One region of the Vibrio sp. R10-SF1-ISO8 genome, then DNA from elsewhere that is predicted to be linked to it. Evidence: predicted binding sites of a transcription regulator. Region 1 holds the regulator's gene; the other holds the start of a gene.

The links. The regulator MetJ, encoded in region 1, represses methionine synthesis genes. The targets are predictions, from matches to a motif close to TTAGACNTNTANANGTCTAA.
Region 2: the regulator MetJ is predicted to act here: its motif matches at 3,434-3,453, upstream of metH (methionine synthase).

The regions. Positions count from the first base shown of each region.
Region 1 is NZ_JCBDHL010000015.1:115-11,130, forward strand. It holds partial or broken rRNA gene AC6R00_RS10930 (23S ribosomal RNA) at 1-891, shown strand, start outside; rRNA gene rrf (5S ribosomal RNA) at 984-1,099, shown strand; tRNA gene AC6R00_RS10940 (tRNA-Asp) at 1,131-1,207, shown strand; gene AC6R00_RS10945 (hypothetical protein) at 1,485-1,787, opposite strand; gene glpX (class II fructose-bisphosphatase) at 1,834-2,841, opposite strand; gene zapB (cell division protein ZapB) at 3,155-3,397, shown strand; gene metF (methylenetetrahydrofolate reductase) at 3,495-4,385, opposite strand; gene AC6R00_RS10965 (bifunctional aspartate kinase/homoserine dehydrogenase II) at 4,616-7,027, opposite strand; gene AC6R00_RS10970 (O-succinylhomoserine (thiol)-lyase) at 7,027-8,193, opposite strand; gene metJ (met regulon transcriptional regulator MetJ) at 8,413-8,730, shown strand; gene AC6R00_RS10980 (malic enzyme-like NAD(P)-binding protein) at 8,834-10,111, opposite strand; gene rpmE (50S ribosomal protein L31) at 10,368-10,586, opposite strand; gene priA (primosomal protein N') at 10,870-11,016, shown strand, end outside.
Region 2 is NZ_JCBDHL010000006.1:4,763-15,778, forward strand. It holds rRNA gene AC6R00_RS01860 (23S ribosomal RNA) at 1-418, shown strand, start outside; rRNA gene rrf (5S ribosomal RNA) at 511-626, shown strand; tRNA gene AC6R00_RS01870 (tRNA-Asp) at 658-734, shown strand; gene AC6R00_RS01875 (DedA family protein) at 1,262-1,939, shown strand; gene AC6R00_RS01880 (cation:proton antiporter) at 2,025-3,332, opposite strand; gene metH (methionine synthase) at 3,502-7,179, shown strand; gene mgtE (magnesium transporter) at 7,243-8,598, opposite strand; gene AC6R00_RS01895 (HPr family phosphocarrier protein) at 8,711-8,989, opposite strand; gene rapZ (RNase adapter RapZ) at 8,993-9,856, opposite strand; gene ptsN (PTS IIA-like nitrogen regulatory protein PtsN) at 9,856-10,302, opposite strand; gene hpf (ribosome hibernation promoting factor) at 10,307-10,594, opposite strand; gene AC6R00_RS01915 (RNA polymerase factor sigma-54) at 10,619-11,016, opposite strand, start outside.

The DNA.
Region 1 (11,016 bases):
AATTGAAATCGCTGTGAAGATGCAGTGTACCCGCGGCTAGACGGAAAGACCCCGTGAACCTTTACTACAGCTTGGCACTGAACATTGACCCTACATGTGTAGGATAGGTGGGAGGCTTTGAAACCGGTACGCCAGTATCGGCGGAGCCGTCCTTGAAATACCACCCTTGTAGTGTTGATGTTCTAACTTAGACCCGTTATCCGGGTTGAGGACAGTGCCTGGTGGGTAGTTTGACTGGGGCGGTCTCCTCCCAAAGAGTAACGGAGGAGCACGAAGGTGGGCTAATCACGGTTGGACATCGTGAGGTTAGTGCAATGGCATAAGCCCGCTTGACTGCGAGAATGACAATTCGAGCAGGTGCGAAAGCAGGTCATAGTGATCCGGTGGTTCTGTATGGAAGGGCCATCGCTCAACGGATAAAAGGTACTCCGGGGATAACAGGCTGATACCGCCCAAGAGTTCATATCGACGGCGGTGTTTGGCACCTCGATGTCGGCTCATCACATCCTGGGGCTGAAGTCGGTCCCAAGGGTATGGCTGTTCGCCATTTAAAGTGGTACGCGAGCTGGGTTTAGAACGTCGTGAGACAGTTCGGTCCCTATCTGCCGTGGGCGTTGGAAGATTGAAGGGGGCTGCTCCTAGTACGAGAGGACCGGAGTGGACGAACCTCTGGTGTTCGGGTTGTGTCGCCAGACGCATTGCCCGGTAGCTAAGTTCGGAATCGATAACCGCTGAAAGCATCTAAGCGGGAAGCGAGCCCTGAGATGAGTCTTCCCTGACCCCTTGAGGGTCCTAAAGGGTTGTTCGAGACTAGAACGTTGATAGGCAGGGTGTGTAAGCGTTGTGAGGCGTTGAGCTAACCTGTACTAATTGCCCGTGAGGCTTAACCATACAACACCCAAAGGGTTTTGATGGACTCAAAGCAAGAACTTTGAATGTGTAACTACAGAACTTAATAACAGCTTTCCGAATTAAAGAATTTGCTTGGCGACCATAGCGATTTGGACCCACCTGATTCCATGCCGAACTCAGAAGTGAAACGAATTAGCGCCGATGGTAGTGTGGGGCTTCCCCATGTGAGAGTAGGACATCGCCAGGCTTTAAATTTAGACTTTAGGTCTAACCAGTGCGGAGCGGTAGTTCAGTTGGTTAGAATACCGGCCTGTCACGCCGGGGGTCGCGGGTTCGAGTCCCGTCCGCTCCGCCACTTATTCCAGACCTCAGCAGCAATGCTGAGGTCTTTTTGTATCTACGGGATTATTTTGGTCTGCGACCAACGAGTCCCGCTTGCCCGCAAGCCCGGCCGACCCGCCACTTATTAAGAAAGCCTAGTCTTACGACTAGGCTTTCGTCGTTTTGGAAGCCCGTTGCTATCGCAACGGGCTTCTTGCTTTTATGGGAGAGATGGAACGGACTGCGTCCTCGGGAACGCTTCGCTATAGATGCGAGAACAGGCTTCGCCCTACGAGAGGTAACTGTTGAAATTAAGTTGGTAGAGCCGATGATTTAGAAGGTGTTGACAGCACTCGTCTCCTAAAAGACACAATTTTCCAGTTCTCCAGTTCTCCAGTTCTCCAGTTCTCCAGTTCTCCAGTTCTCCAGTTCTCCAGTTCTCCAGTTCTCCAGTTCTCCAGTTCTCCAGTTCTCCAGTTCTCCAGTTCTCCAGTTCTCCAGTTCTCCAGTTCTCCAGTTCTCCAGTTCTCCAGTTCTCCAGTTCTCCAGTTCTCCAGTTCTCCAGTTCTCCGTAGGACGAAGTCCGTTCCCGCCTCCTGCTCTTTACCAAACAAAAAAGGCCAGCAGCAGCTGACCTTCTATGATTTTGATGTTCACCTATTAAAGAATGATATCTCTTACTTCAGGATCTTTACGCTCAAGGTAGTGAGTCGATTTAATACGACGAATAGTACGGCATCGACCACGGATTAACAGAGTTTCAGTCGTAGCGATATTACCTTGGCGAGAGATACCTTCAAGTAGGTCTCCTTTAGTAATGCCAGTTGCAGAGAATACAACGTTATCGCTACGTGCCATGTCTTCCATCTTAAGTACGACATTCGCTTTCACGCCCATTTCTTCGCAGCGTTTAAGCTCTGCAGCGCCATAGATGCGGTTTTCTTCACTATCACCTTTCACTTCATGGCGAGGTAGTAGTTGACCATGCATATCACCGTCTAAAGCGCGAATGACAGCTGCTGAAACAACACCTTCAGGAGCGCCACCGATACAGTACATGACGTCGACTTCGCTATCAGGCATACAAGTTAGAATAGACGCAGCAACATCGCCATCTGGCACAGCAAAGACGCGAACACCCATTGCCTGCATTTCTGCGATAACCTCATCGTGACGAGGCTTTGCTAAGGTAATGACCACAAGTGTATCTAGAGTCTTGTTCAGCGCTTGCGCGATGTTCTCTAGGTTTTCTTTGAGGGGTTTATTGAGGTCAATACAGCCTTTTGCACCAGGGCCAACAACTAACTTCTCCATGTACATGTCTGGAGCTTTAAGGAAGCTGCCTTTTTCACCGGCAGCTAGCACTGCTAAAGCATTAGATTGACCCATTGCAGTCATACGCGTGCCTTCAATAGGATCGACGGCGATGTCTACTTCGTCTCCACCAATACCTACGTTTTCACCAATGTACAGCATTGGCGCATCGTCGATTTCGCCCTCACCGATCACGATCTCTCCACTGATCTCGGTTTTATTAAGTAAGCTGCGCATGACTTCAACAGCAGCGCCATCTGCTGCGTTCTTATCGCCGCGGCCAAGCCACTTGTAACCTGCTAAAGCTGCACCCTCGGTAACTCGAGAAAATGACATTGCTAAATCGCGTTTCATGAAGACTCCAAAGTGTTAGGAAAGAGAGAAAAACAAAAACGGCAGGATCTTATCATATCAGAAAGGAAACGTTTGCCTTTTTGCTCGAACAGCCATTGAACTGGATCAATCTAACAGGTTAAATTAACAAATAGATGTCGCTCGCTTGAGGGATGTAAGGCCGTTGTCAATTTACGCTGTTTTTTTAATCGAATGGCAAAAAAACTACAATATAGGGCGTGTTTATCCGCTCTCGGCTGAGTAGAATGGTTGCAAATGGTTTTGGAACATAGGTGACCGAAACCTTCTCCGAATAATAGATAGGTAGGCTAAGATGTCTTTTGAAGTATTAGAACAACTAGAAGCAAAAATCCAAACTGCAGTAGATACAATTGCTCTTCTACAAATGGAAGTTGAAGAACTGAAAGAAGAGAAAGAAAAGCTAGCAACTGAAGCAAACGAACTACGTAGCAATCGTGAAGAGCTAGAACAAAAAGCTCAGCAAATGCAGCAAGAGCACTCTGCTTGGCAAGAGCGCATCCGTAGCCTACTTGGCAAAATGGATGAAGTAGAGTAATCACTACTCGAATAAAAAAGGCTGAACTCAGGTTCAGCCTTTTTGCTTTCTATGTACAAAAATGACCAAGCAATAATTGGTCATTTTTGAATATTGCCTATGCTTTAGGGCGAACGCCTAAAGTGTGGCACAGGGCGTAAGTCATTTCCGCACGGTTTAGAGTGTAGAAATGGAAATCCTTAACCCCTTCACGACTCAATGTACGCACCATATCAATCGCTTGGCTTGCTCCAACTAGCTGCCTTGTCGTTGGATCATCGTCCAAACCTTCAAACTGCTTAGCCATCCATCCCGGAACTTTAACGTTGTTCTGCGCTGCAAAGCGAGAAGCTTGCTTGAAATTCGAAACAGGTAAAATACCAGGAACAATTTCAACATCAATTCCTGCCGCCACGCAGCGGTCACGGAATCGCAAGTAACTCTCTACGTCAAAGAAGAACTGAGTGATAGCTCGGTTCGCACCTGCATCTACCTTACGTTTTAGGTTAAGTAGGTCAGCTTGAGCGCTTTTTGCTTCTGGGTGAACTTCAGGGAAAGCCGCCACTGAGATATCGAAGTCATGACGCTCTTTTAGTAGCGTGACGAGATCAGAAGCATACATTTCAGGCTTACCACCACCTGGGGGAATATCACCACGCAGCGCGACAATACTTTGAATACCATTTGCCCAGTAGTCATCGGCGATTTGGATAAGCTCTTCGCGTGAGGCATCTATACAGGTTAAGTGCGGTGCGGCAACCAGACCTGTTTGATCTTTGATCTCTTTGATAATCGAGTGTGTTCTATCTCGCTCACCGGAGTTAGCACCATAGGTAACCGAAACAAATTTTGGTTGTAGAGTCTTAAGGCGGTGCACAGAGTTCCAAAGTGTTTCTTCCATCCTTTCGCTACTAGGTGGAAAAAACTCGAATGACACGTTGATATTGTCAGATAGTTCAGCGATATTTTGATTTAAGGCGTCGATATGACTCGCGTGCGTGTATCCCATCTTACTCTCCCTGTGGCCACTCCGTGCCATAAAACTCTAAAATTTCAAATCGACGTTTAGACGTCTATATGTCTACAGAATGTAATGAATACGATTTAATGTCAATAATGTGATTATGAATATTTTTCAACTTAACCATGAGCTGACTTCAAGTTTAGTTGAATTAAATTGATGCAGGCTTGAAAGAGAATAGAGTAAAAAGGCGCTGAGGAGATCAGCGCCTTTGTGAGTTAGATTAAACTTGAGAGGAGGTTCAAATCAGATTGAATCGCACCTGCGGTGACTTCTTTGCCTGCGCCTGGGCCTCTAATAACAAGCGGGTTATCTTTATACCACTTACTCTCGATAGCGAATATATTGTCACATGGCAGCAAGTTCGCTAAAGCATGTTCTTTGCTTAGAGCTTCAACACCTACCGTTGCGGTGCCATTTTTCTCTAATCTTGCGACATAGCGAAGCACTTTATCTTCGCGCTGAGCTTTCTCAAGGCGTTCTGCGAGCAGTTCGCTTAATAGTGCACTCCTATCAAGAAATTCATCTAGAGATAGCTCTGCGAGCTCTGTAGGCACCAAACTTTCAACTTTTACCGCTTCTGGCTCCAATGCAAGGCCTGACTCGCGCGCGAGGATGACGAGTTTACGCATAACGTCTGAACCGTCTAAGTCACTGCGCGGGTCGGGTTCAGTTAAACCTTGTTGCCACGCTAGGTCTACCAGCTCGGCGAAAGGAACACTGCCATCGTATTGCTGGAATAGCCACGAGAGGGTGCCTGAGAAAATACCTGATAATGCGATAATGTCATCGCCGCTTTCTCGTAGGTCTCGAACTGTGTGGTTAATTGGCAGCCCTGCACCAACGGTAGCGTTGTAAAGCCAGTGACGATTGATCTTTGCGAAGGCGTCTTGAACCTGATGGTAGTATTGGCTAGAAGCTGACCCCGCGACTTTATTTGCCGAGATCAAGTGCATGCCTTGCTCCGCAATTTCTAAGTAGCGTTGGGCTAAGGTTTGACTGGCAGTCACATCCAACACAACAAGATCATCATAGCCTTGAATAGCACCGAGTTTTTCAATCCAGTCGTTTCCTTCGTGGCTAATCGCTTCGTCATCGAAATGAACACCAACTTGGCTTGCATCAATTCCTTTCGGGTCGAACCAATAAGTTTGGCTATCAATCACAGCCACTAACTCAAAGTTCATACCATGACGCTTTTCAAGTTCGCTCTTTTGCTCGGTGAACAGTTCTAACCAGCTTGAGCCGATATTGCCTTTACCACACAGGGCAATAGCGACACGTTTCTGGGCTTGGAACAATTGGCTATGAATAGCTTTAACTAAGGGTTTTGTATCGGTTGTGCGTAAAACGGCAACTAAGCTAAGCCCGGACAATGATTCTGAAATAAACTCGACAGGTGAAGATTTCAGTTGCTGGTAGAAACCATAGCAGTGGTTGGCATTCTTGGTTACGCCAGCACCTACCGCGGCTACCATCGAATAACCTTCTTTAAGCTTAATCTCCGCTTCAATTGCTGCGTCTTGTAGATACTCTAAAGCGCCACCCACTATTTCACTTGTATAAGCGAGACGTAAGCAATGTTGGTCTGCTTGAGCTTCATAAGTCAGTGGTTCAAGCTGCGCTCGCTTGAGGCTTGCAAGTACCTCATTTTCGACTCGTTGGAAATCATGACCAGAGGTGAAATTGAGTTGAATTAATAGCACTTCATCTAGTGATGAGATGATTTTTGCACCGCGACCAGAGGCAAGCACACGTTCTATGCGTGTAGAACCAGATTCTGGTTGGTAGCTGCAACGAAGATGTAGATCCATCGCACTTTGAGCGACGGGTTGTAACGTACGGCTATGCAGTACAGGGGCAGCAAGTCTTGCAAGCTCACTGGCTTCATCTAAGCGTAACAACGGTAGAAGACAGGCATCGGATACTAATCTTGGGTCTGCACTGTATACACCTGCTACGTCACTCCAGATGGTTACGCGTTTCGCTTCTGCCAGCGCGCCGATAACGGTTGCTGAATAGTCAGAACCATTACGCCCTAGTAACACGGTATGCCCTTGGCTATCTTGAGCCATAAAGCCAGTGATCACCACTCTATGGTGAGCGTGTTGTACCAATACTTCTTTAGTTAGCGGGTAAGAAGCACCAAAGTCGACTTCAGGCTGAGTACCCGCTTCAGCACGTAAAAATGCGCGAGCATCCTGAGCCACAGCAGGTAGGGAGTGTTGATTGAGCAGCGCTGCCAATAGGCGTGAAGACCAAACTTCGCCATGACCTAAAACAGCTGCTTTCTCTGCTTCGTTGAGTGGATAAGTCAACTCGCCCAAGGTGCTGAACTCATCATTTAAAGTAGCGAGTAGCTGCTGTTTTACTTCTCCCTCAATAAGCGTTTCAATCAGCTCGGTTTGAAACTGGCGTAGTGCTTGGAGTTCTTTATGAGCAATACGGCCATCTTTATTGAGGGCTTCGAGAAATGCAATCAAACGGTTGGTCGTTTTACCTGCGGCTGAAACAACAATCAGATCTTCTGATTGTGAATATTCTTTTAAGATACCGACGACGCGGCGGTAGCATTCAGGATCGGCTAGGCTGCTTCCGCCAAACTTATGGAGTTGAGGTTGAGTAGACATTAGAAGGCTTCCTTAGCTTTTGCGAAAGCTTGTTCAAGGTCAGCAATTAAATCTTCTGCATCTTCAAGCCCAACCGACAGGCGCAGCAGTTGTTGAGAAACGCCAGCCTCTGCAAGTGCTTCTTCTCCCATTGCTCGGTGCGTCATTGACGCTGGGTGACAGATTAGGCTCTCTACACCGCCAAGAGATTCTGCAAGGGAAAACAGTTCTAGTTCACCAACAAAGAATTTAAGTTGTTCAAAGCTACCTGCGAATTCAAAGCTGAGCATAGACCCAAAGCCAGTTTGCTGCTTTTTAGCAATCTCATGGCCTGGGTGTTCAGGTAGGCTAGGGTGATAGATATTACCGACTAAATCTTGGGTCTGTAAGAAGCCTAAAATTTGTCGAGAGCTTTCTTCATGTACCTTCATTCGCGCCCCCAGAGTTCGGATGCCGCGTAATGTCATATAGCTATCAAATGGTGTGCCTGTCGCACCAATACAGTTACCCCACCAAGCGAGCTCTTCCGCGTGTTCTTCTGTTTTGGTAATGACAACACCACCAATAACATCAGAGTGACCATTGATATACTTAGTGGTTGAGTGAATAACAAAGTCGGCGCCAAGGTCTAAAGGCTTTTGGAACACGGGTGTCAAAAAGGTATTGTCGACAGCCACTAGAGCGCCAACTTGTTTGGCTTTCTCACATACGTCTGCGATGTCGACGACACGAACTAGCGGGTTAGATGGTGTTTCCAATAGGATCAGTTTAGGCTTTTTAGCTAGGGCTTCAGCAAAGGCTTGCTCGTTAGATTGATCAACAAATAGAACTTTGAAATCACCTTTATTTGCACGGGTATTGAATAGACGGTAAGTACCACCGTAGCAATCGTGAGGTGCGATGATAAGGTCATCTGGGCCAAGGAAAGCGGATACCCATAGATTCAGCGCTGAAGTACCACAATTGGTCACGACCGCGCCTTTACCTGACTCAAGTTCAAATAGAGCAGTTTCGAGTAGCCCGCGGTTTGGGTTGCCTGAGCGGGTGTAATCGTACTTTGGTACATCACCAAAGGCTGGGAAGCCATAATTCGTCGAGAGGTAAATAGGTGGAACAACTGCGTGATGTTGAGTGTCGGACTCGATACCAGTACGTACCGCGATTGTGGCTGGTTTGCGGGTGCTCATAAGTGTTTCCTTTCGAACTTTAGTGACTTCTATTTGGGAATACGCTATACCTTTATCTTGTTAGATATATGTTATTCCAATCCCATGCCTTTCCACTTTACTTATCATTTTTGTGGACGTCAACACTTCTAGACGTCTATATGTCTTTGCTTGTGGCTATAAATACCGCTAAAATTAGGGATTCTATTTTCAACCATAATAAATAACGAAAGGTGCGCAATGGCAGATTGGAATGGCGAATACATTAGCCCATATGCTGAGCATGGAAAGAAAAGCGAACAAGTAAAGAAGATTACAGTTTCTATTCCATTGAAAGTATTAAAGGTTTTGACTGATGAGCGTACTCGCCGCCAGATTAATAACCTGCGCCACGCAACAAACAGCGAGCTATTGTGTGAAGCTTTTTTGCATGCATATACCGGGCAGCCACTGCCGACTGATGAAGATTTACGTAAAGACCGCCCAGACGATCTCCCTGCTGAAGTGAAAAAACTGATGACAGAGATGGGAATTGAGTTCGAATCTTTCGACGAATAATAAAAATAGTCGCACCTAATTTTCGCACGCTGACGAAATTGAATTAAAAAAACCGCTGTCTTAACAGCGGTTTTTTCGTTCTCGAAGAGACTATTTAGCCAATTTACTCGGCCATATAATTTTCTGGCATTTCAATGCGAGCAACACCTGAGTCAACAGCGGCCTGAGCAACGGCTTTAGCAACACGAGGCAATAGTCGTGGATCCATTGGTTTTGGAATGATGTAACCAGGACCAAATGACAGTGCATCAACGCCAGCAGCTGCTAGGACTTCGGCTGGTACTTCTTCTTTCGCTAGTTGGCGAATAGCGTCTACCGCTGCCAGTTTCATCTCATCGTTGATTTCACTTGCGCGTACGTCTAATGCACCGCGGAAGATGAATGGGAAACACAGCACGTTGTTTACTTGGTTAGGGTAATCACTACGACCAGTACCCATGATCAGATCGTTACGTACTTCGTGAGCAAGTTCAGGTTTGATCTCTGGATCTGGGTTAGAACACGCAAAGACCACAGGTTTGTCTGCCATCAACTGAAGAGCTTCTGGTGAGAGTAGGTTAGGGCCTGATACACCAAGGAACAGGTCAGCACCTTCGATAACGTCTTCTAGTGTGCGCTTATCTGTGTTGTTGGCGAATAGTTGTTTGTATTCGTTAAGATCGTCACGACGAGTGTGGATAACACCTTTACGGTCAAGCATGTAGATTTTCTCACGCATCGCGCCACACTTAATCAGTAGCTCCATACATGCTACTGCTGCTGCACCTGCACCGAGACACACAATCGTTGTGTCTTCTAACTTCTTCCCTTGAAGTTCAATGGCATTAAGCATACCTGCTGCGGTAACAATCGCCGTACCGTGCTGGTCATCGTGGAAAACAGGTACATCACAACGCTCAATCAACTGCTTTTCGATTTCGAAACAGTCTGGCGCTTTGATGTCTTCTAAGTTAATACCACCAAAAGTATCGGCGATGTTAGCAACGGTATCGACAAACTCTTCGATAGTACGGTGCTTTACTTCAATATCAATTGAATCTAAACCCGCAAAGCGTTTGAAAAGCAGTGATTTACCTTCCATTACAGGTTTAGATGCAAGAGGACCTAAGTTGCCAAGACCAAGAATCGCCGTACCATTTGAGATAACAGCAACCATGTTGCCTTTTGATGTGTACTTGTAGACGTTGTCAGCGTTTTGTGCGATTTCACGTACAGGCTCTGCCACACCAGGACTATAGGCTAGAGCAAGATCTTTTGCCGTTTCTGCTGGTGTGGTCAGTGCGACTGCAATTTTACCTGGAGTTGGGTAAGCATGATAATCCAAAGCTTGCTGACGAAACTGTTCTTCTGGGGATACTTCTTGGCGATTGTCGTCTGACATAGGTGTAGGTACTCATTAATAATTATATGGAATGGGGAAATCCATTCTAGAGTAACTAAGTCAAGCTGCCTAGGTCAGAATGCGAGCCGAAGCAATAAAAAGTAGTAAATGACTGGAGATAAGACCAGATGAACAGAGATATGGCTAGCGAATATTAAAATTAATAATAGATTACTCTGCAAAATGGATATTGCGTGAGTGACAGATAACAAAAAAGGACGCCTGAGCGTCCTTTTTAGATTCGGCTAAGAAGAAATTACTTCTTGCTTGATAGAGCACCGAAACGCTTGTTGAAGCGATCAACACGGCCGCCTGTATCAACGATACGTTGCTTACCAGTGTAGAATGGGTGACATTTGTCACATACGTCTAGGTGGATAGACTCTTTAGCTAGAGTTGAGTTGAACTCAAAAGAGTTACCGCAAGAACAAGTCGCTTTTACTGCTTTGTATTCTGGGTGGATACCAGCTTTCATGGGAGAACCTCTAAATATAGGCCGTGTCGCTATCCGATTCTAAGCCGGACACCACACGTAGTTAATAAAAAACCTTTTCGGATACCGCTGCTGTAAAGCTAGCCATATCACTAAGGCGCGATATAGTAATGAATACCTGACTTAGGATCAACCAGTTTAGATCCGAAATCGCTACTTTTTTAGCCTAAGTTATTCTTCAGGCTTGAATTGCGCTCTCTTTCCACTGCTAGGCTTTTCCCTTAGACTAACTCACGTAACCTTTCATTTAGCTGTATAGCCTATTATGCGACCAACAATTGCGCGCGTGGCATTGCCTGTGCCTCTCGATAAACAGTTTGATTATCAGATTCCCAACCACCTATTTCCTATCATTGGTGGGCGTGTCTCTGTCCCTTTTGGTCGTCAAACTCTGGTTGGCATTGTCACTGCG
Region 2 (11,016 bases), on a different contig from region 1:
GGTGTTTGGCACCTCGATGTCGGCTCATCACATCCTGGGGCTGAAGTCGGTCCCAAGGGTATGGCTGTTCGCCATTTAAAGTGGTACGCGAGCTGGGTTTAGAACGTCGTGAGACAGTTCGGTCCCTATCTGCCGTGGGCGTTGGAAGATTGAAGGGGGCTGCTCCTAGTACGAGAGGACCGGAGTGGACGAACCTCTGGTGTTCGGGTTGTGTCGCCAGACGCATTGCCCGGTAGCTAAGTTCGGAATCGATAACCGCTGAAAGCATCTAAGCGGGAAGCGAGCCCTGAGATGAGTCTTCCCTGACCCCTTGAGGGTCCTAAAGGGTTGTTCGAGACTAGAACGTTGATAGGCAGGGTGTGTAAGCGTTGTGAGGCGTTGAGCTAACCTGTACTAATTGCCCGTGAGGCTTAACCATACAACACCCAAAGGGTTTTGATGGACTCAAAGCAAGAACTTTGAATGTGTAACTACAGAACTTAATAACAGCTTTCCGAATTAAAGAATTTGCTTGGCGACCATAGCGATTTGGACCCACCTGATTCCATGCCGAACTCAGAAGTGAAACGAATTAGCGCCGATGGTAGTGTGGGGCTTCCCCATGTGAGAGTAGGACATCGCCAGGCTTTAAATTTCGACTTTAGGTCTAACCAGTGCGGAGCGGTAGTTCAGTTGGTTAGAATACCGGCCTGTCACGCCGGGGGTCGCGGGTTCGAGTCCCGTCCGCTCCGCCACTTATTCCAGACCTCAGCAGCAATGCTGAGGTCTTTTTGTATCTACGGGATTATTTTGGTCTGCGACCAACGAGTCCCGCTTGCCCGCAAGCCCGGCCGACCCGCCACTTATTAAGAAAGCCTAGTCTTACGACTAGGCTTTCGTCGTTTTGGAAGCCCGTTGCTATCGCAACGGGCTTCTTGCTTTTATGGGAGAGATGGAACGGACTGCGTCCTCGGGAACGCTTCGCTATAGATGCGAGAACAGGCTTCGCCCTACGAGAGGTAACTGTTGAAATTAAGTTGGTAGAGCCGATGATTTAGAAGGTGTTGACAGCACTCGTCTCCTAAAAGACACAATTTTCCAGTTCTCCAGTTCTCCAGTTCTCCAGTTCTCCAGTTCTCCAGTTCTCCAGTTCTCCAGTTTTCCAGTTTTCCAGTTTTCCAGTTTTCCAGTTTTCTAATCTTGACGATTAAACATCGTATTTGCAGTCAGTGTCTATGAGAGATACAAAAAGGAGTTACTTATATCTAACTGAGGAAACAGTATGATAGATGCGATTCTTTCGGTCTTGATTGCCTTGTGGAATCAGGACTTTTCAATCCTGCAGAATCCTGAAAGTGCACTGATGATTTATTGCGTTGTCGGGGCTTTGATTTTCCTTGAAAGTGGCTTTATTCCTGCCGCTCCTTTTCCATGTGATAGTGTAGTGGTTCTTTCAGGGACACTTGCGGCAGTCGGAGTTTTGAACCCGATAGTGATATTGCTGTTGATTTGTATTTGTGCTGCTCTTGGCAGTTGGGCTGCTTATTTACAAGGGGCTTGGCTAAATCGACTACCCAAAGTTCAAGGGTGGATAAATGCAGTACCACAGAGTCGTCTCGATCAGGTTGATGTGCTTTTAGGTAAACATGGTTTAGTGGCTCTGTTTAGTGCTCGATTTATCCCAGTTGTACGCTCTTTACTGCCATTAATGATGGGGATGAGGGCCAGAACAGTGGTGAAGTTTCATTATTTCTCTTGGCTTAGTGCGATCTTATGGACGCTACTTCTCTGCTCTTTCGGTATGTTGCTACCATCGCTTCCTGAATCTATAAGTAAATACATCACAGCGGGGCTTATGGCAGCGCCAGTCATTACTTTATGCGCAGCACTTTCAAGCATTATTGTCATCAAGCTGCGTAAATCGATGATGAAACCTGTCACGGAAAATGCTCAAAAATAGCTTTAGGTTACCTATGATCCAAAAGCTTTATATACTAAAAAGGCAGCTTGGTTAGCTGCCTTTGCGTTATAGATGTTTCCAAACCCTATTCTTGCTCTGCCTCTCTATTTTCAGAATCCATCTCTTTTTGGGCAAGCTTAGCTTTTTCGATCATTGGCGTAATGGTTGAGCCTTGGACTAAGATCGAGAACACCACTACCGAGTAGGTCATGACTAGGACAATCTCTTTTACATCGATCAGTTTATCCTGAATAACCCAGATACCAGACGGAATGGAAAGCGCCATGGCTAATGCCAATCCGCCTCTTAACCCACCCCAAGTAAGAATCTTGACCGACCAAGGGTTATATTTTCTAAAACGCTTAAAGCCAATGTATGACAAGAAAACACTTAGGTAGCGAGCTGACAAGACTAGAGGTACTGAGAAAGCCATTAGAATCCAGTCTTCTTTATGGAATTCAAACAACAGCATCGACATACCAATCAGCAAGAATAGAACTCCGTTAAGGAATTCGTCAACGAGTTCCCAGAAGTGATCGAGGTGATCTTCACTCTCTTTGGAGAAACCGATAAATCTGGTCCAGTTACCAATCATAATGCCAGATACGACCATAGCTAATGGTCCAGAAACATGCAGAACTTCGGCAAAGGCATAGCCTGCTGTTGGTATACCTATGGTTAGCAAGAGCTCCATTGAGTGATCGTCGGTAGAGCTGATTAGATAGTGGAACAATAAACCTAAAGCAAATCCATATAAGATGCCGCCCAGCGCTTCTTGGATAAACAGCATGGTAACACTACCAACCGTAGGCGCTTCGGTACCAAAGGCTATGGTAAAGATAGTGACAAAGATAACTAGGCCAAAACCATCGTTAAAGAGAGATTCGCCTTCGATTTGAGTAGAGATGCGTTTAGGAGCGTCGAGCTTTTTAACGATAGCCAGTACAGCGATTGGGTCGGTTGGTGAGATAAGCGCACCAAACAGTAGGCAGTAAACTAGGTCAAACTGAATACCGATAAACTGACAGAAACCATAAAGGACAAAGCCAATAAAGAAGGTCGAGAATAGAGTCGCGCCCAGAGCTAAGGCTGTGATTTCCCATTTTTGATCTTTGAGATTGGGTAGCTTGATACCTAGACCACCGGCAAAAAGGAGAAAACCCAATATGCCTTTAAGTAGGAAATCTTCAAAGTTAATGCTCGCCACTGTGTTTGAAGCGATTTCTGTTAAATGAAACCAATCATTTTGGCCTGCTACAAGAATCAACAGCGACAGCATCATCGATCCAGCAGTGATTGCGATAGTGGTTTGCATTTTACCTATCTTGCTGTTTACAAAAGCAATCAACATAGCTGCAGCTGATAGGAAACAGAGCGTGTAATAGACCGACATTATAATCTCGACATGTAACAAATTGTGAATGGGAATTTTCTGCCTACTATGTACAAATAGCAAACATTTTTTTGTCATAACTAAGTCATCAATTAACTCTTTTAGACGTCTAGACTCCTTTTTAATGTGTGATAGGATGGAGTGATAACTAAAGGAATGAGGCTGTACCGTGGGAAGTAATGTAAGGCAACAGATTGAAGCTCAATTAAAACAACGTATCTTGCTGATCGATGGTGGTATGGGCACCATGATTCAAGATTACAAATTAGAAGAGCAAGATTATCGAGGTGAGCGCTTTGCTGACTGGCATTGCGATTTAAAAGGTAATAACGACTTACTCGTTCTTTCTCAGCCTCAGCTTATTAAAGATATCCATTCTGCTTATCTAGAGGCAGGTGCAGATATCCTCGAAACCAACACCTTCAACGCAACCACTATTGCAATGGCTGACTATGAGATGGAAAGCCTAAGCGAGGAGATCAACTTCGCCGCAGCCAAACTCGCACGTGAGGCGGCTGATGAGTGGACGGCAAAAACGCCAGAAAAACCTCGTTACGTTGCAGGTGTATTGGGCCCAACCAACCGCACATGTTCTATTTCACCCGATGTAAACGATCCCGGCTATCGAAACGTTAGCTTTGATGAGCTCGTCGAAGCGTATTCAGAGTCGACTCGCGCTCTGATTAAAGGTGGCTCAGATCTAATTCTGATCGAGACCATCTTCGATACCTTGAACGCTAAAGCGTGTGCCTTTGCAGTAGACACTGTATTTGAAGAGTTGGGACTCACATTGCCAGTGATGATATCGGGCACCATTACCGATGCGTCAGGTCGAACGCTTTCTGGTCAAACAACCGAAGCTTTCTACAACTCCCTTCGTCACGTTAATCCAATCTCATTTGGTTTGAACTGTGCTCTAGGCCCTGACGAGCTACGCCCGTACGTGGAAGAGCTCTCACGTATCTCAGAGACATTTGTTTCGACTCACCCTAATGCGGGTTTGCCTAACGCCTTTGGTGAATATGATTTATCACCTGAAGATATGGCGGTGCATGTTAAAGAGTGGGCGGAAAGTGGTTTCTTAAACCTTATTGGCGGTTGTTGTGGTACGACTCCAGAGCATATCCGCCAAATGGCTATCGCGGTAGAAGGAGTAAAACCGCGCGCGCTACCAGAACTTATCACGGCTTGTCGTCTATCTGGTCTTGAGCCACTGACAATCGAAAAAGAAACCTTGTTTGTTAACGTTGGTGAAAGAACTAACGTAACGGGTTCTGCGCGCTTTAAACGTCTGATCAAAGAAGAGCTTTATGATGAGGCGTTAGAGGTTGCACGCCAGCAAGTCGAGAATGGTGCGCAAATCATCGATATCAACATGGATGAAGGCATGCTTGATGCTGAAGCATGTATGGTGCGTTTCCTCAACCTGTGTGCCTCTGAGCCAGAAATTTCCAAAGTGCCTATCATGGTCGACTCCTCTAAGTGGGAGGTTATCGAAGCTGGCCTGAAATGTATTCAGGGTAAAGGCATTGTTAACTCTATCTCACTCAAGGAAGGTAAAGAGAAGTTTGTTGAGCAAGCTAAGCTGATTCGTCGCTATGGTGCGGCTGTTATCGTGATGGCGTTTGATGAAGTTGGTCAGGCAGAAACGCGTGAACGCAAACTGGAAATCTGTACTAATGCCTACAATATCTTGGTTGATGAAATTGGCTTCCCACCTGAAGATATCATCTTCGACCCGAATATTTTTGCTGTTGCGACCGGTATCGAAGAGCATAACAACTACGCAGTAGACTTTATTGAAGCGGTTGCGGACATCAAGCGCGATCTGCCTTACGCGATGATCTCTGGTGGCGTGTCTAACGTCTCTTTCTCATTCCGCGGCAACAACTATGTACGTGAAGCGATTCACGCCGTATTCCTTTATCACTGTTTTAAAAACGGTATGGATATGGGGATCGTAAATGCTGGTCAGCTTGAGATTTACGACAACGTACCCGACAAGTTGCGTGAAGCGGTAGAAGATGTCGTTCTAAACCGACGTGATGATGGTACAGAGCGACTGCTCGATATTGCCGCTGAATATGCAGGTAAAGGCGTTGGAAAAGAAGAAGATGCGTCAGCACTTGAATGGCGTAACTGGTCAGTTGAGAAGCGTTTAGAGCATGCGCTAGTTAAAGGTATCACCGAGTTTATTGTTGAGGATACCGAAGAGGCGCGAGTTAATGCGAGCAAGCCGTTAGAAGTGATTGAAGGTCCACTTATGGACGGCATGAACGTGGTTGGTGACCTATTTGGTGAAGGCAAGATGTTCTTACCTCAGGTGGTTAAATCAGCTCGCGTGATGAAGCAGGCGGTTGCTCACTTAGAACCTTATATTAATGCATCAAAGCAAGCGGGCTCGTCGAACGGTAAAATTCTTCTAGCGACAGTAAAAGGTGATGTTCACGATATTGGTAAGAACATTGTTGGCGTTGTTCTACAGTGTAATAACTACGAGATCATCGATCTTGGCGTTATGGTGCCGTGTGAGCAGATCCTCAAGGTCGCCAAAGAAGAGAACGTTGATATTATTGGTTTGTCCGGCCTGATTACTCCTTCATTGGATGAAATGGTTCATGTGGCAAAAGAGATGGAGCGTCTCGACTTTGACTTGCCACTGCTTATTGGTGGCGCGACGACATCGAAAGCCCACACTGCGGTTAAGATTGAGCAAAACTACAAACATCCCGTGGTGTATGTAAACAATGCTTCGAGAGCAGTTGGTGTGTGTACTTCACTTCTGTCAGATGAGCTGCGTCCTGCTTTCGTCGAGAAGTTAGATGCTGACTACGTCCGTGTTCGTGACCAACACAATCGTAAGAAGCCAAGAACTAAGCCTGTGACTCTTGAACAAGCGCGTGCTAACAAAGTGGCGATTGATTGGGAGAGATATACACCTCCAGAGCCTGCTAAGCCGGGTGTTCATGTGTTCGATGATTTTGATGCTGCCACACTGCGCAACTACATTGACTGGACGCCTTTCTTTATGACTTGGTCGCTTGTCGGTAAGTACCCAGCGATTTTAGATCATGAAGAAGTCGGTGAAGAGGCGAAGCGCCTGTTTAAAGATGCCAATGATCTGTTAGATCGAGTAGAGAAAGAAGGTCTACTTAAAGCACGGGGTATGTGTGCGCTGTTCCCTGCAGCAAGTGTTGGCGATGATATTGAGGTGTACACCGATGAGTCACGCACTGAAGTGGCCAAAGTGTTGTATAACCTGCGTCAGCAAACAGAGAAGCCAAAAGGCTTTAACTACTGCCTATCTGATTATATTGCCCCTAAACAGTCAGGTAAGAAGGACTGGATTGGTGCGTTTGCCGTGACGGGTGGTATTGGTGAGCGCGAACTCGCTGACCAGTATAAGGCGGCTGGTGACGACTATAACGCCATCATGATTCAGGCGGTGGCCGATCGCTTAGCTGAGGCATTTGCCGAGTACTTACATGAGCAGGTACGTAAAGAAATCTGGGGCTATTCTGCAGATGAGAACTTATCGAACGATGAACTGATCCGTGAGAAGTATCAGGGGATTCGTCCTGCTCCTGGTTACCCAGCTTGTCCTGAGCACACAGAGAAAGGTTCTCTATGGGATCTGCTTAAAGTTGAAGAGACCATCGATATGTCACTGACGACAAGCTATGCGATGTGGCCAGGCGCGTCTGTTTCTGGTTGGTATTTCTCTCACCCAGATTCTCGTTACTTTGCGATCGCGCAGATCCAACAGGATCAAGCGCAAAGCTACGCGGACCGTAAAGGTTGGGATATGCTCGAAGCCGAGAAATGGTTAGGGCCAAACCTTAACTAGTTCTAAATCAAGAAACAAAAAGCGCAGCTTATGAGCTGCGCTTTTTAGTCTCTGAAAGTCTGATTAAATCATGATGGTTGCTAAGCCAAGGAAGACAGATAGGCCGATAACATCGGTCACGGTTGTGAGCGCCATACCCCCCGCCAGTGCCGGGTCGATGTTCATCTTCTTGAGTAGAATAGGGATAGTTACCCCAGCCACACCTGCGACCAGTAGATTGGTCAGCATTGCGGCGGAAATAATGCCGCCTAACATCCAATTTCCTTTCCAAGCGACAACGATACCGCCAATAATCAGTGCCCACATGATGCCATTGAGTAGGCCGATCGCGGCTTCCTTCATCAGCAGTTCACGTTTATTGGCATCACCAATATGACCAAGTGCTAGACCGCGAATTACGAGCGCTACGGTCTGGTTACCCGCGACACCGCCCATAGAAGGGACTATGGTCATTAAGACAGCAATTGCCGCCATTTGGTCAAGCGTTGCTTCAAACATGTTTGATACGGATGCGGCAGCAAGGGCTGCGAGAACATTCGCACCTAGCCAGATACTACGCTTACGCGCTGACTTAACCACGGGTGCGAAGGTATCTTCGTCATCATCCATACCGGCCATACTCATCATTGAGTGTTCAGCGTCTTCACGGATAACGTCGACTACGTCATCGATAGTGATACGACCAACCAAGTGTTGGTTCTCATCAATAACAGGCGCTGATACCCAGTTGCGGCGTTCAAACAAACTAGCAATGTCTGAGTCGCTCATAGTGACATCAATGGCTTCATCGGTATCTTCCATGACATCACTGATCTTGATGTCAGGCTGAGTAGTCAGAAGGGTTGTGATCGGTAGTTCACCAATCAAGCGACTTTCTTCGTCAATCACGTATAAAGCATCAGTTGCTTCTGGCAGTTCCCCTTTCATACGTAAATAGCGAAGTACAACATCGACGTCGACATCACCACGAATAGTGATAACGTCGGTGTTCATCAAACTACCGGCAGTGTCTTCTGGATAAGATAGGGCCGTTTCAACCAATAGACGCTCAGCTGTATCCATTTGGGATAAGACTTCGCGAGAAACATCATCTGGTAGGCTGCGAAGTACGTAAGCGACGTCATCGGTTTCCATACCTTCTGTTGCTTCAGCAAGCATCTCCGGCGCCATTTTGGACACCAGATCATCTTTAACGTCTTCGTTTAATTCATCAAGAATTTCACCGTAATCTTCCGGATCGGTGAGTTGCCAGAGGACTTCTCGACTTTTACGCGGAGAGGCTTCTAAGAGATGGGCAATATCTTCTGGTTCCATGTCCTGAAGTTGGCGACGGACATGGACAAAACGACCATTTTCTAGAGCTTCGGTAACTTCTTGGAGGGCTTGGTGAGCTTGATCGAATTCTATTTGCTCTGCCATTCATTCCCCCTGACTCTCTATGCTTACAATGCTGTGAATAGTAACTTAATTTTAGAATGTATTTAATAAGTTAATGTGAAGGAAGGTTATTTAGTGCCAAATGACTGGTGAATTACTCATCTTCGTCAAACTTGTCTTCAATAAGATGACAAACGGCTTCAAGAGCAGGGTGCGCATCACTGCCTTCAGCGCTGATAGTGACATGTTCGCCTTGTGCTGACTCGAGCATTAGCAGCCCCATTACGCTGTCTGCAGTCGCTTCTTTGCCTTCATGATTTTGAATGGTAAGGATGGCGTCGAAGGATTGAGCCAGTTCGACCAATTTGACAGCAGCACGAGCGTGAAGACCTAAACGATTTTGGATTAAGACAGTACGACTTTGCTGCTGCATAAATTATTCCTTGTGGTTTTTCTCGAGTGAAGCGTGACGAATCTGAACTTGATGACCCATCTGTGCAAAGTATTCGCCGATTTGCTGAGTGAGATAGACGGAGCGATGTTTGCCACCAGTACAACCAATAGCGACGGTTAGATAGCTACGATTGTTTTTCTCCAGCATTGGCAACCAGTGTTCAATGAACCTTTGAATTTGCTGTTTAAGCTCCATCACCTCTTGATGACCTTCCAAGAAGGATTTGATAGGTGCATCTAAGCCAGTTAAAGGTCTTAAATCTGGTTCCCAATGCGGGTTGGGTAAGAAGCGTACATCAAACACATAGTCGGCATCGCTTGGTAGGCCATATTTGAAACCAAAAGACTGGAAAACCATGACAAGATCTTTGCGTTCACGTCCTTCAACGCGCATACGCACTGTTTCACTTAGATCATGCAGAGATTGGTTACTGCTATCGATCACTAAGTCAGCATGCTCTTTGAGAGGAGAGAGGATACAGCGTTCTTTCTCTATCGCCTGCTCTAACGAGGTGTTTTCAATGCTGAGTGACAAAGGGTGAATTCGACGTGTTTCGCTATAGCGCTTTAATAGAGTCTCTTTGTTGGCATCCAAAAATAGCACGCTGACATCAGAACTTTTCTTTAGCTTAGTTAACACAGCTTCGACTAAGTTTGGCTCTGTTGGTAGGTTACGGATATCGATGCTGACGGCGACATTCTGTTTGCTGGTTTGAACCGATTGAACAAAGACTTCAAGCAGGTCGACGGGCAGGTTATCTACGCAGTAGTAACCTAAGTCTTCCAGTACGCGTAACGCAACGCTTTTACCTGCACCGGACTGACCGCTAACAACGATAAGGCGCATTATTGATTAACCATGATGTCGTAGAGCTCTTGGTCTGACTGAGCTTTACGCAGTTGTTTGAGGATCTGTTTGTCGTTTAGACGTTCTGCCATGCTCGAAAGTGTTTTTAGGTGCTCTTTACATTGTGCGTCTGGCACGAGTAGAGCAAAAAGTAGGTCGACAGGGCGATTGTCAATGGCGTCAAACTCAACAGGTGATTCACACTGCAGCAATACTGCGACAGCTTTATCGCTTGCTTGCATACGAGCATGGGGAATGGCTATTCCATTTCCAATGCCAGTACTGCCCATTTTCTCGCGACTGAGCATACATTCAAAAAGTTCGGTTGAGTTTTGCCCCGTTTGTTCAGCGACAAGTTCACTGATCATTTCAAGGGCTCGTTTTTTACTAGTACATTGAACTGCACTTTTGGTGCAGTCCAATGTAAGGATTTCGCTTAGTTGCATGGTTTTAGTGGGCGTTTAGCTTTTCTTTGTGCTTGTTGAGCTGTCGAACAAGTTTGTCGACGAGCGAATCTATCGCTGCATACATGTTTTCATCGTCTGAAGAGGCATGAATTTCAGCTTGATTTACGTGAAGGGTAGCTTCCGCGATTTGACGGAGTTTTTCAACTTTTAATACCACATGAATACTGTTGATATGGTCAAAAAAGCGTTCGAGCTTCTGAAACTTTTCGTTTACGTAGTCTTGCATTGAATCGGTTAGATCAACGTGGTGGCCATTAATATTGATTTGCATAGACTTTCCTTCTCGGTTGTAGGCCTAAAGCAGGCGTTTGCGCTGACTTGAAGGGGCTATTCCTAAAGACTCTCGGTATTTCGCTATCGTCCTACGAGCGACCTGAATCCCTTGGTCAGCGAGTAGAGCTGCAATCTTACTGTCACTGAGTGGTTTCGCACTGTTCTCTGCAGCGACGAGTTTCTTAATCAGTGCACGGATTGCAGTTGATGAGCACTCTCCGCCATTGTCGGTGCTGACATGGCTTGAAAAGAAGTACTTCAGTTCAAAAATGCCACGAGGGGTATGCATGTATTTCTGCGTGGTAACCCTAGAAATGGTGGACTCATGCATGTCGACAGCTAAAGCAACATCATTAAGCACCATTGGCTTCATGGCTTCTTCACCATACTCAAAGAAATCGCGTTGATGTTCAACAATAC